One region of the Bacillus sp. C-3-6 genome, then DNA from elsewhere that is predicted to be linked to it. Evidence: riboswitches for the same ligand, from Rfam matches in the RefSeq annotation. Region 1 holds a riboswitch; each other region holds the start of a gene.
What was found. Region 1 has a riboswitch for S-adenosylmethionine ahead of mtnK (S-methyl-5-thioribose kinase). Riboswitches for the same ligand answer to the same signal wherever they lie in the genome.
Positions count from the first base shown of each region.

Region 1 (3,189 bases):
CCAAAATAAATTTACTGCTGTCGGGCGTGACGTTCCTAAATAATTACAATCTCTATTAAACTTCTTTTGAAATTCTTCAATATGTACAGTGCTATATTTTTTTGATGCAAGCGCCAAGCCAAATGCAGCTACAATTCCAATTGCAGGCGCTCCTCGTACTTCTAACATTACGATGCTTTTCCAAACCTCTTCAATAGTCGTCAATGTTTTGTATTCTGTGCTATGCGGCAATTTCGTTTGATTTAATACCGCAATTGCATCACCTTTCCAGCTTACAGATCTCGGAACAGTAACAATTGTACTCACGCTTTTACGCCCCCTGAAACTGTCTGTTGAAATAATGTTCGAAACAGTTGAATATCAGCACTTTTAGATTCATATTTTATTAGTTCTTTACCTAAGGATAGCGCTTGTTTCTTAGCTTGAATTCTTGTTTCTTTATTTTCTATTTCATCTAAATCTGCTACATGAGCTAAACCAATTGTTCTACGAATCAGTTCACATCCGGCAAATCCAACTGCATCAGTAAAGATATTTTGCAAAATAATTGGTAACCATTGTTTTTCTTTCGTATATGCTTCTACACCTTCTCCAATCCATAACTTTGTAAAAGTTTCTACAAAATAACTCCACGTCTTTTCTATATGGAAAAATAGTACACTTCTTTTCTCTTCTTCTCTAGATAAAGCATTTAATAATAGATTTGCAATAAATTGACCTATGTCAAATCCAAATGGGCCATATGTCGCAAATTCTGGATCAATCACTTTCGTTTCAGAAGGTGACGAAAAAATACTACCAGTATGTAAATCACCATGAATAAGAGTTTCTTTTCTTGTTAAGAACTTATATTTATATTGTGCTACTTTTAGTTTTAAAGTTTTATCACTCCAAAGTTCATCAACCACGAGCTGTAAATCTGGCTCATAATCATTTGTATCATAATGTCCAAACGGATCTGTAAACACTAATTCCTCTGTAATTTTACAAAGGTCCGGATTTACAAAGGTACCTTCTAGTACCCTCTTCTCTTCTGACTGTAAACCAAAATCTGAAGTGTAAAATAAAACATGTGCTAGAAAACGGCCGATATGCTGGGATAAAAGCGGATATTCTTCTCCGTCTATTAATCCTTTTCTTGTAATTGTTAGTCTTGATAAGTCTTCTATTACCGTTATCGCTAACTCTTCATCATGACTGTACACTACTGGAACATAATCCGGTACATACTGCGCAAAAATTTGTAATGCCTTGCTTTCAATCGTTGCTCTTTTTATAGACAATGGCCAGCTTTCACCAACTACTTTCGCATAAGGCAGTGCTTGTTTTATTATAATTGATTTCTCTCCATCATCTAATTTGAACACGTAATTTAAGTTTCCGTCTCCAATTTCATGACAAACGACATTTGCCTTCGCTTCAAAATAGCCATGATCTTTCGCATATTGTACAGCTGTTATTTCTGTTAATGAATAATATCCCATCGTCTTCTCCCCCTTTTTAAATTCAGAGGTTTTTCTAACATAGAAAAACCTCTTTCCACTAAGAAAGAGGTTTGAAGTTTATCTTCTCCCCTCTTATCTGCCAGAAAGTTTTACTTTCTGCTGGAATTAGCACCGTGCCTTTTGGCGTAATAAACGCCCCATTTCACAATGGTATTACGGTCGGTTGCTGGGCTTCATCGGGCCAAATCCCTCCACCTGCTCTTGATAAGAGTTGTATAATTTTTTGAATTTTTAACTTTATGTTGAAGACTATACCAAGAATAAAAATCACTTGTCAACATTTTATTTGTATAATTCTGGACGGCGATCCGCAAAAACTGGAATTCCTTTACGTACTTCTTTAATTTTCTCGAATTCAAGCTCTCCAAATAAAATTGATTCCTCTTCATTCGCCTCTACTACAACTTCACCCCAAGGGTCCACAATTAAAGAATGACCCGCAAATACATTATTTGGATCCTTTCCTGCTCTATTACATGCAACAACATAACACTGATTTTCAACTGCTCTTGCTTGCAATAGCAAACGCCAATGTGCTAAACGAACTAATGGCCATTCAGCTACAACAAATAATACTTTTGCCCCTTTAGCAGTATGGACACGCATCCACTCTGGAAAACGAATATCATAACAAATTGTTCCAGCGCATTCAACATCATCCAGCTTAAATTCGCCCGTACCATTACCGGCTATTAAATATTTATGTTCATCCATAAGCTGAAATAAATGTACTTTACTATATTCGTTGACTAGCTGTCCTTCATTATTTACAACATACATCGTATTTGTAACGCCTTGCTCTGTTTGCTTTGCTATAGAACCACCAACAATATGTACATCATATTGCTTCGCCCATTCTATTAACTTTTCTTTCGTTTCCACTCCATCCCTATCTGCAATTTCAGAAAGTCTCGTTAAATCATATCCTGTTGTCCATAGTTCTGGTAAGACGATAACATCTGGCCTTTCCTTCATAGCTTCGCTTATTTTATTTTTAGCATTCTCAATATTTTTTTCTACATCTCCAAAAACAATATCCATTTGAATACATGCGACTTTCATTTTTTCAGCCCCATTCTTATTTTTTTCTTTACAAAATACTGGAAAGATTATATCATTTGTCACTAGAATTGTAACAACTTTCAAAAGAGGTGGAAAGTATGAAATTATTTCAACCTTCTGAGATAGTAACATCATTGCCAACACAATTTTTCGCTTCACTTGTTGCAAAAGTTAACAAAGTCGTTGCAGCTGGTCACGATGTTATTAATCTAGGTCAAGGTAATCCAGATCAACCAACACCGCAGCATATCGTAAAAGCTTTACAAGATGCTGCCGAAAAGACCATTCATCATAAATATCCGCCATTTCGCGGACATGAAAGCTTAAAGGAAGCCGTGACTACATTCTATAAACGTGAGTACGGCGTCGAATTAAACCCAAAAACTGAAGTTGCTATTTTGTTTGGTGGGAAGGCTGGACTAGTAGAATTACCAATTTGTTTTACAAATCCTGGTGATACAATTCTCGTTCCGGATCCAGGCTATCCAGATTATTTATCTGGGGTTGCCTTAGCAAAGGCACACTTTGAAACCATGCCGCTTATTGCAGAAAATCATTTTTTACCGGATTATAAAAAAATTGACGACTCTATCGCTGAACGGGCAAAGTTAATGTTTTTAAA
Region 1 covers NZ_CM137247.1:3,847,493-3,850,681, forward strand. Annotated here, with positions in the region: gene mtnA (S-methyl-5-thioribose-1-phosphate isomerase) at 1-306, opposite strand, end outside; gene mtnK (S-methyl-5-thioribose kinase) at 303-1,484, opposite strand; SAM riboswitch class I at 1,575-1,716, opposite strand; gene ACW0JX_RS19605 (carbon-nitrogen family hydrolase) at 1,788-2,651, opposite strand; gene ACW0JX_RS19610 (pyridoxal phosphate-dependent aminotransferase) at 2,666-3,189, shown strand, end outside.

Region 2 (3,189 bases), 1.3 Mb from region 1:
TAATCTCTTTTTTTGCCCATAGCTTAGTGCTTGAATTGGCCAATTACGAAATGGATATAAACCACAAATTTTTAAAGTTCCTTCTACTCTATTCTTAATTTCTTCCTTAGAAAAATTATGTAATGTTAATGTAAATGAAACTTCTTGAAAAACAGTAGGCTGTGTAATCATATGATTTGGATTTTGCATCACGTAAGATATGATTTTCCCACGTTTACGAATAGACCAAGAACTAATATTTTCACCTTCTAACAAGATTTTCCCATTTTTTATTTTGTTTATGCCTATAAGACTATGAGCTAATGTGGATTTCCCTGCTCCATTATGTCCCAACAGTGCCACAATTTCTCCTTCATATATTGAAAGGTTTACATTTTCTAATACTTTTTGTTTATTAGGGTATGAAAATGATAAATTCTCCACTTTAAGTAATTCCTTGTTTTTAGTATTACCTTTTAATATGACTTGTTTCTCCATCCACTCTTTTAGAACGTTGCCTATCTTTTCTTTTTGAAGGTTTTCCATTGGATATATTACGTCATTATTACGATCAAAATGTAATCTCTTTAATGCTTCGATGTAAATAGGCTCTCTTAAGCCAATACGTGGCAATATATTTGACGCTAAGATTTCTTTTGGTGTTCCTATTGCAATGACTTTACCTTCATCAATTAATATAACTTTGTCTAAATCCAGCTTTAAAATTTCTTCTATCCTATGTTCGATAATAACAATCGTTTTATTATATTGCTCATGTATATCTTTCATAAGTTCTATCGTATGTACGGCGCTTAGTGGATCTAAGTTCGCTAACGGTTCATCGAACAATAATATATCCGCATTTGTTGTTAATAAACCAGCTAGAGAAACTGTTTGCTTTTGACCTCCTGATAATTCATGTGGACTTTGTTTATGAAACGTATGCATCTTCACCTTTCTTAATGAGTCCGAAACAATCTTTTTCATATCATCTTGCTTTACACATTCATTTTCTAAATAAAAAGCTACATCTTCTTCTACTGTCAGACCAATAAATTGAGCATCTTGATCTTGCAAAATTGTTCCTACCTGCTTACTTTGTTCAAAAATACTTCCTTCCCTCGGGTCTTTACCGGCAATTAAAACGTTACCTGTACTAGTCCCTTCGTAAGAAAATGGGATTAGCCCATTTATACAATGAGCTAATGTCGACTTTCCTGAACCACTTCGTCCAGCAATTAGTACTTTTTCCCCAGGGTATATATGAAAGGTAATATCACTTAAAGTAGGCTGCGCAGCATGCCCATATTGAAAGGTAAATTGTTCAAACGAAATAATTGGTTTCATGTTAACATCCCTACTCTTCAATTTTTAAATGTGTATGTTTCTTATTAGATTTTGCCAAGCCAATTGTAAGTGGCAATCCAACTACTAAGAAAACGATAACATCGGAAATTGTTGCTCCTAATACTTGTATAACAATTTTGTCAAATGGTTCTCCCATCACAATAATATCGAATGCCCCAGCAAATATAATAGCAATGACAATACCAACTAACCCAGTAATTGCTAAATAAGAAATATGCCCCTTGTTAAACGACCCGTTTTTTACACTAAAACCAACTCTTTTTTGAATAAGACCCATCGAAAAACCAATAATCCCTGAACTAATAACCCAGCCCCACCAAATCCCCCATCCAGCAATCGTATCTGTTACGGTATGACCGATAAGTCCGATTAAGAGTCCTGCCAATGGACCAAATAATGCTCCAAAAACAGTTAATATAGCTAATGCTGGTTTAATAAATGTATTCGGTGCAATAGAAAATCCCCAAAGTCCTAATATCCCGTATAATGCTGCTCCAATACCGATTGCTACTACTAACTTTGTTGATAATTTGTTCATTACAATTCCCCTCTCATATTAGTCAACTTTTATTACTCTATATTTAATTTAAAAATGAATTATGCATCTACACTCCCTTTCTATACAACAAAAAATGACCTCTTATATAAGAGGTCATTTTCTTTCACGTTCAAGAATCCTCTTATCTTTCAAAAAACACAACGTGTCCTCTGCGGAATTAGCACCTTCCTATAAAATTACATAGGGGTTGCTGAGGTTTCTTAGGGCCGTTCCCTCCACCTCTCTGGATAAGTATTAATTTGTAATTCGTATTATGGCACTAAAGAATGTAAATTTCAACACTTTTCTTACTATTTTTATTTTTTGTTAAATGGCGCATTTAAATCATTGTATTCTTATCGGAATTGTGAAATAATGAATTCAAAATCGTTTCGGGAGGAATGCATTATGAAAGTGATTGGTTTGATTGGAGGATTAAGTTGGGAATCTACATCATTATACTATAAACATATTAATACGCTTACACTCTCTCAATACGATCAAAATGCGAAGCTAATTTTATATAGTATGGACTTTGGTGAAGTAACTACTTTATTACAAAACCATCAATATGAAGAAGTGAAAAATGAACTAGTTACAGTTGCAAAGAAAGTTGAAAAATCTGGGGCTGAATGTTTATTAATGTGTTCAAATACTGTACATCTATTTGCTGAGGAGGTAGAACAAGCAATATCTATCCCGCTTCTTCACATTGGTGATGTAAGTGCTAAAAAAATGGTAGAACAGAATATAAAACGTATCGGACTATTAGGAACAAAACAAACGATGGAGCAAGATTTCTATAAATCACGATTAGCGAAATATAACATTGAGACAATTATCCCCAATGACGAGGAAAGAACTTTTATCCACCATGTCATATTAGATGAATTAAGTAGAGGGATCATTTCAGAAACATCTAAAGAAGAGTTATTACAAATTACAAAATCATTAATTCAAAATGGTGCTGAAGGTATATTATTAGGCTGCACTGAAATACCTTTACTCATCTCCCAAAATGATCTCACTGTTCCCGTTTTTGATACTGCTTTTTTACATGCAAATACTGCTGTGCAATTTGCTGGATAAGAATATACAAGCATAAAGGTGAGAACCTCTATGCTTGTATAAAGTTATGACTATTTATCCTGCTATTTGCAGGCAGTAAAGCCCCACCAATTAAATTTTTACTTTATTTAAAAGAGATTCAATAACTGCAATTGCTTCTTTTGAACCACCACATTCTAAAAAGCTATCATTAAGTTTTCTTATACCATGTTTATACTTTTCATTTGAAAGAACAT
Region 2 covers NZ_CM137247.1:2,515,499-2,518,687, reverse strand. Annotated here, with positions in the region: gene ACW0JX_RS12880 (ABC transporter ATP-binding protein) at 1-1,326, opposite strand, end outside; gene ACW0JX_RS12875 (ECF-type riboflavin transporter substrate-binding protein) at 1,337-1,885, opposite strand; SAM riboswitch class I at 2,025-2,140, opposite strand; gene ACW0JX_RS12870 (aspartate/glutamate racemase family protein) at 2,294-2,974, shown strand; gene ACW0JX_RS12865 (macrolide family glycosyltransferase) at 3,065-3,189, opposite strand, start outside.
Region 2: linked by a shared signal. The riboswitch ahead of ACW0JX_RS12875 (ECF-type riboflavin transporter substrate-binding protein) and the one ahead of mtnK (S-methyl-5-thioribose kinase) in region 1 are both predicted to bind S-adenosylmethionine.

Region 3 (3,189 bases), 1.8 Mb from region 1:
TCATTCATTTTTGCTTTATATTGAATGGAAACATCACGAATTTCCTTCGCATATTTCTCATCCGTCCCTGGCGTAACAATAAGGGCATACATATCAATAATTTCATCACCCTCGCGACTTGGAAAATATTCATGTGGTGCGGTGCTATCAAAAATTGCAAAGCCTAATTCTCTTACGATAACCATATCAAGACTATGCGGGTCAAATCCGCAATGATATACTTCAACTTCAAATCCTTTTTCTTCAGCTGCCTTAGCTAACTTTTTGAGCATCGTTGATTTTCCAGAGCCTGGGCGCCCTTTTATAAAATAACGATGTGGTAACCCTTCTGTTAAATTAGGAACAAAATCAACTGCTCCTTTCGGTGTAGCAGCTCCTAAAAAACGATGTTTTACAAGCGATTGTCTCCCGTTTTTATCTGCAAATAATTTCTGGATTAGCTGATTGGTTAGTTCATTTGCTTTATTAAAATCTATATTATCAATATATATCTTCTCCCACTCATCATGTATAACCAATGCCTCTTTAAAACGTGCGTAAGCAGACTGAAAAGCTTTGCTTGCTTCTGAAACAAATCTTTCAATTTCTAACTTCTGCTTTCTTAGTTTATCTGAGTCCCAAGCAATTCCTAAATTTATATACTCTTCAACAACTCCTGGCATTTTTGGCTCAATAACATGCGGCGATGTCCCATCAACAATTCCTGCTTTTAATTTTGGGATAATTACACCATCAACCGATTTATTATCAGAAGAACAATGCAAAAATTCAATATCATATCCTTTTTCAATCCATTCACGACCTATTGCCTTTATTAAAGAAGATTTTCCCGTTCCTGGGCCACCCTTTAAGATAAATAATCTGTCTAATCCTTTTAAATTCTCTTCGTATAAATTGTGAAATCCCCTAGCTGTATTACCACCAGCATAATAATTTAATATATTTCCTGTCACTGCACTCACTCCTTCGCAGCATTCTATTTACATAAGCTACAATATGCGAGCAGCTTTATTTGGGTGAATACCTATTTTGTATTGCACGAAAAAAGGAAATGAATTACAATTTAACTATCGGAAAATTCCGATTTTAAAAACTGAATACTTCTTTATCAAGAGAGGCAGAGGGACCGGCCCTTTGAAGCCCAGCAACCTCAGTTTATACAAACTGAATAGGTGCTAATTCCTGCAAAATGCATTGCATTTTGGAAGATAAAACTCAACTAGCATGTAAAGCTCATCTTTCTTGATACTGAAGGATGAGCTTTTTATTATTTGAAAAACATATATTGGAGGTATGTAAAATGAAAGTAATTGATCTATCGCAAACATTTGAAAATAATATGTCTCAATTTCCTGGAACACCTAAAATACAACTAGAAGCTGTTACAAGTGTTGAAGAATCAGGCTATCAAGTTACAGATTTTCATTCTGTCGTTCATGTTGGCACGCATTGTGATGCCCCTGCGCATTTTATTTCAGGCGCAACGACCATCGATCGATTACCGCTGGATCAATTTGTAGGCGAAGCTGTTCTTATAGATGTAACACATATTCAAGAACGCAAATTACCTAAGGCAGTATTGCATAATGCTGATATAAAAGAAGGTGATATTGTTATTTTTCATTCTAATCTATCCACCAAATGGAATACAGAAGCTTATGAGAAAGAAGCATTTTATCTTTCTGAAGAATTAGCTAAAGAACTAGTGCGATTAAAAGTAAAATCTATCGGTTTAGATTTCATTTCTCCTGATGAAGTCACAACAGAAACATCACCGATTCATCACATATTACTAGGGAATAATATTTACTTAATTGAAAACTTAACAAATCTAGATGCTATCGAAACAAAACGTTTCTTTTTCTCAGCAGCACCTTTAAAAATTAAAAATAGTGACGGTGCTTTCGCAAGAGCATTTGCTGTTATTTTTTAAACACAGCCTATAAAAAAAGCAAAGGCCACTATTGGTCTTTGCTTCTATATTTTCTATTTAAATTAAGAAAGAATTGTTCCACACGGGGACGCACCCAAGCTAAACAATCTATCTCTTTCTTCTTTGTGCAAGCTATCTCTTCTCCATCTACCATTTCAACAAGTTCTAGTTCTAACAGTTGCCTCGTGAATGCTAACATATTCACTTCTTCGGATGGATACTCTTCTTTTAATTTCTCCTCAATTTCCCCCAATAAAAAACCGTCACGCATCATTGCCAATGCATCAATCCAAAGTGGCGGCATTTCATATTTTTCTCCTGTAATTGTATCTTTTACAATATAATTCTTTTGCTCTTTTCGAAATTGAATCGTGTGTAAACATACAGTCGAATTTAATGTTAATTCCATCATACCACCTCTTTCATAATATCTGCATAGAAAAAAGGATGCGTGTGCACCCCTTCTTATCTTTTCATAACACCACTGAACCGCTACATGAGCAATCAATCTCATGTCGATATTTTCCTCCATTATAAACGAAGTATTTTATAAAAAAAACCCTTCTTGAAACATTTTATAAAATGTTTATATTTACACAACAAGAACACTTTTCTGAAAAATCTTTTCTCCCAATACATTAAACGGTCGGCAGAAAAATTTCTACTTTCGTTCCTACTCCTAGACTACTTTGGATCGTGATACTCCCTTGATGTTCCTTAATAATTTTATATGTAATCATTAACCCAAGTCCTGTACCAGTCTCCTTTGTTGTGTAAAACGCCTTGCCGATTTTTTCTAACTTCTCATTCTCTATACCAAATCCTTGGTCTTCAACAGAAATACACAAATGTCCTTGCGTTTTTTGATATGCACGAATATGAATTTCTCCACCCTCTGGCATTGATTCTATTCCATTTTTAATGATATTTAATAACACTTGTTTTAATTGCTTGTCATCACCGTTTATAGCCGGTAAATTCCCATCTACTTGTAAATGACATTTAACTCTATATTGCGTTGCATAACTTTCCATTAGATGCACAACATATAGAAGGATGTCTCGTATATTACACCTTTCATAATTTGTTGGCTTTGGTTTTCCTAACAACATCAATTCACTAACAAATCCATTAACCCTTTCAATTTCTTGTAGCATAATGTCGTAGCTCATCGTATCAGTTGGATTTCTTTCTTTTTGCATTTGCGTAAACCCTTTTAACGCTGTTAGCGGATTTCGAATTTCATGGGCAATTGT
Region 3 covers NZ_CM137247.1:385,330-388,518, reverse strand. Annotated here, with positions in the region: gene ACW0JX_RS02065 (PRK06851 family protein) at 1-953, opposite strand, end outside; SAM riboswitch class I at 1,103-1,215, shown strand; gene ACW0JX_RS02060 (cyclase family protein) at 1,301-1,933, shown strand; gene ACW0JX_RS02055 (hypothetical protein) at 1,962-2,342, opposite strand; gene ACW0JX_RS02050 (ATP-binding protein) at 2,572-3,189, opposite strand, start outside.
Region 3: linked by a shared signal. The riboswitch ahead of ACW0JX_RS02060 (cyclase family protein) and the one ahead of mtnK (S-methyl-5-thioribose kinase) in region 1 are both predicted to bind S-adenosylmethionine.

Region 4 (3,189 bases), 2.2 Mb from region 1:
ATCTTTACAAACTTACCAATCGCAATCGCGCCAGGTATGGGATTAAATGCTTACTTCTCTTACTCTGTTGTAAAAGCTCATGAAGGCATGACTTTCGCAATTGCATTCTCTGCTGTATTCGTAGCAGGTATGATTTTAATTTTGTTATCATTCACATCTTTCCGTACAAAATTAATGGAAGCAATTCCTGAAAACTTAAAACATGCAATTACTGCTGGTATCGGTCTTTTCATCGCCTTTATCGGTTTACGTTTAACAGGTATCGTTACAAAAAATGATGCAAACTTAGTTGGACTTGGTGATCTTCACTCTGCTCCAGTTCTACTAGCATTGGCTGGGCTTGGAATTACTATTGTTCTTATGTCTTTAAATGTAAATGGCGCACTATTTATTGGTATGCTATTAACTGGTATTATCGCTTTCTTCACAGGACAGTTAACATTCTCAAACGGTGTTACATCAATGCCTGGATTACCAGAAGGAATTATCGTTTCAAATCCAATTACTGCTGTATCTGACGTAATTAACTACGGATTATATGGCGTTGTATTCTCATTCTTCCTTGTTACACTATTCGATACAACAGGTACATTACTTGGGGTAGCTCAACAAGGTGGATTTATGAAAGACGGAAAGCTTCCAAAAGCTGGACGAGCTCTTCTATCTGACTCATTTTCAGCAACAATCGGTTCTATGTTCGGAACAACACCATCAACAGCTTACATTGAATCATCTGCTGGTGTTGCAGCTGGTGGTCGTACTGGTTTAACAACTGTTACAGTAGCTGTTCTATTCGCACTAGCAGCATTCTTCGGCCCATTAGTAAGTGCTGTTTCTGGTGTATCAGCTATTACTGCACCATCATTAATTATCGTTGGTAGTCTTATGATGGGTTCAGTTCGCCACATCGATTGGGATGCATTTGATGAAGCATTCCCAGCATTTTTAGTAATCTTAAGCATGCCACTTACATCAAGTATCGCAACAGGTATCGCACTTGGATTTATTTCATATCCACTTATGAAAGTGGCAAAAGGTAAATTCCGTGCTGTTCACCCACTTGTGTATGTATTTGGAATTTTGTTTGCTTATCAATTGATATTCTTACCACATTAAAATCCCTCTTCCTGAGGGATTTTTTTATAAATACTGTTTGACAATACCATTCGTTTGTGGAATAATTCAAAATAGTTAAATATTCGATGTCTTATCAAGAGCAGGTGGAGGGATGAGCCCTACGAAGCCCGGCAACCGACCCATTTATGGGCACGGTGCTAATTCTTACAACACATTGTGTTGAAAGATAAGAGTAATATGATAAGGCGTCTTTTCTATATGAAAAGGCGTTTTTTATTTTCACTCCCTCCTCTCTCTTTTTAGTTTAGGAGGGATTTTTTTATGAAAAAATTATGTTCCATCGTACTTATTTTTCTCTTATTTACATTAGCGGCTTGTACAAATGAACAAGATGCTATCTCTTCACAAAAGCAACAAACTGTGAGAAAGGCGACTACAACGGTAGAAAATCAATTACAAACAGAAATTCCAAGCCAAATGAAGAAGCCATTAAAAATCGCATTAATTATGCAAATGTCCATCGGAACTTTTTCCTCTCAATATATTGAGGGTGTCAAAAAACAAGTTGAGCTATTTGGCGGCAGTGTACAAGTCTACAATTCTGATAACGATTTAGCAAAAATGGCTGCAAATTTAGATACTGCTATTAATTCAAAAGTGGATGGTATTTTAATTGATCATGGCCGTTCTGAAGCACTAAAACCTGGAGTAGAAAAAGCGTTACAGGCGAACATTCCCGTAGTTGCGTTCGATAACGATCTACGCTTGCCAGGTGTGACAATTATTGATCAAGATGACTATAGTCTTGCATGGAAATCATTAAAAACGTTAGCGGAAGATTTGAATGGACAAGGAAATATCGCAGTTGTATGGGTCGGCGGATTTGCTCCAATGGAACGTCGCAATGTTATCATTGATGCTTTTTATAAACGGTATCCAAATATAAAAGAAGTTGCAAGATTCGGTACTGCTAGTAATAACACACCGCTCGATACACAAACACAAGTAGAAGCTTTACTAAAGAAATATCCGAAAAAAGGCGATTTACAAGCTATTTTCGCTTCGTGGGATGAGTTTGCTAAAGGGGCTGTTAAAGCACTTGAACAAGCTGGTCGTACAGATATAAAAGTATATGGCATTGACTTAAGCAATGAAGATTTACAGCTCATGCAAAAAGAAAACTCACCTTGGACTGCTACAGCTGCAACTGATCCAGCTGAAGTAGGTAAGGTTCAAGTACGATTTTTATACAAAAAAATCGCTGGTGAACAAACGCCAGATATTTATTCACTAGAACCTTATTTAGTAAAGAAAAATAGTTTACCAAAAGAAAATATAACAATGGATCAGTTATCAAAATATATAAACGGTTGGGGAGACTCAAAAGATGCATATTCCCCTTGGATGAAAAAATTAGAGAAGGAGAAAAAATGATGACGTTCTCTCTTCAAAACATTACACATTCTTATCATGTCACTACACCTGTTCTAGAAGATGTTTCTATTCATATTCAAAAAGGAAAAGTACACGCTTTACTAGGCATGAACGGTGCGGGAAAAAGTACTTTACTAAAAATAGCAACTGGTGAAATTCAACCAGTTGTTGGCGATATAAAAATTGATACTCAGTCTGTTTCCTTTACTTCACCGCGCGATGCAAAAAAGCATGGCATTTCTTTCGTAACACAAGAAGTAGATCACGGGCTTATTCCCGGATTATCTGTATTAGAAAATGTACTAATCGATCATTTAGCAATGCAAAATAAAGTACTATTTTCAAAGTCCAAATTAGTCGCACTTGCTAAACAACATTTGCAAACTGTACAGGTAAATTTAAATGTTTCGGAAGATGTTTCAAACTGTTCATTACATGAAAAACAATTACTTCTTATCGCAAGAACTTTATCTAACAATACAAATTACCTTTTATTAGATGAACCTACTTCTTCTCTTGGACCAAAAGAAGTTGAAACCTTTGGGAAACTATTAAAAGATTTAACATCAAAAGGAATTGGCATCCTTTTAGTTTCTCATCGTTTATCAGAGATTCGAAATTTCGCGGATGATGTAACTGTATTACATAATGGTCAAGTTGCCCTTTCTGAAACCATTA
Region 4 covers NZ_CM137247.1:792,987-796,175, reverse strand. Annotated here, with positions in the region: gene ACW0JX_RS04050 (NCS2 family permease) at 1-1,116, shown strand, start outside; SAM riboswitch class I at 1,205-1,310, shown strand; gene ACW0JX_RS04045 (sugar ABC transporter substrate-binding protein) at 1,399-2,511, shown strand; gene ACW0JX_RS04040 (sugar ABC transporter ATP-binding protein) at 2,508-3,189, shown strand, end outside.
Region 4: linked by a shared signal. The riboswitch ahead of ACW0JX_RS04045 (sugar ABC transporter substrate-binding protein) and the one ahead of mtnK (S-methyl-5-thioribose kinase) in region 1 are both predicted to bind S-adenosylmethionine.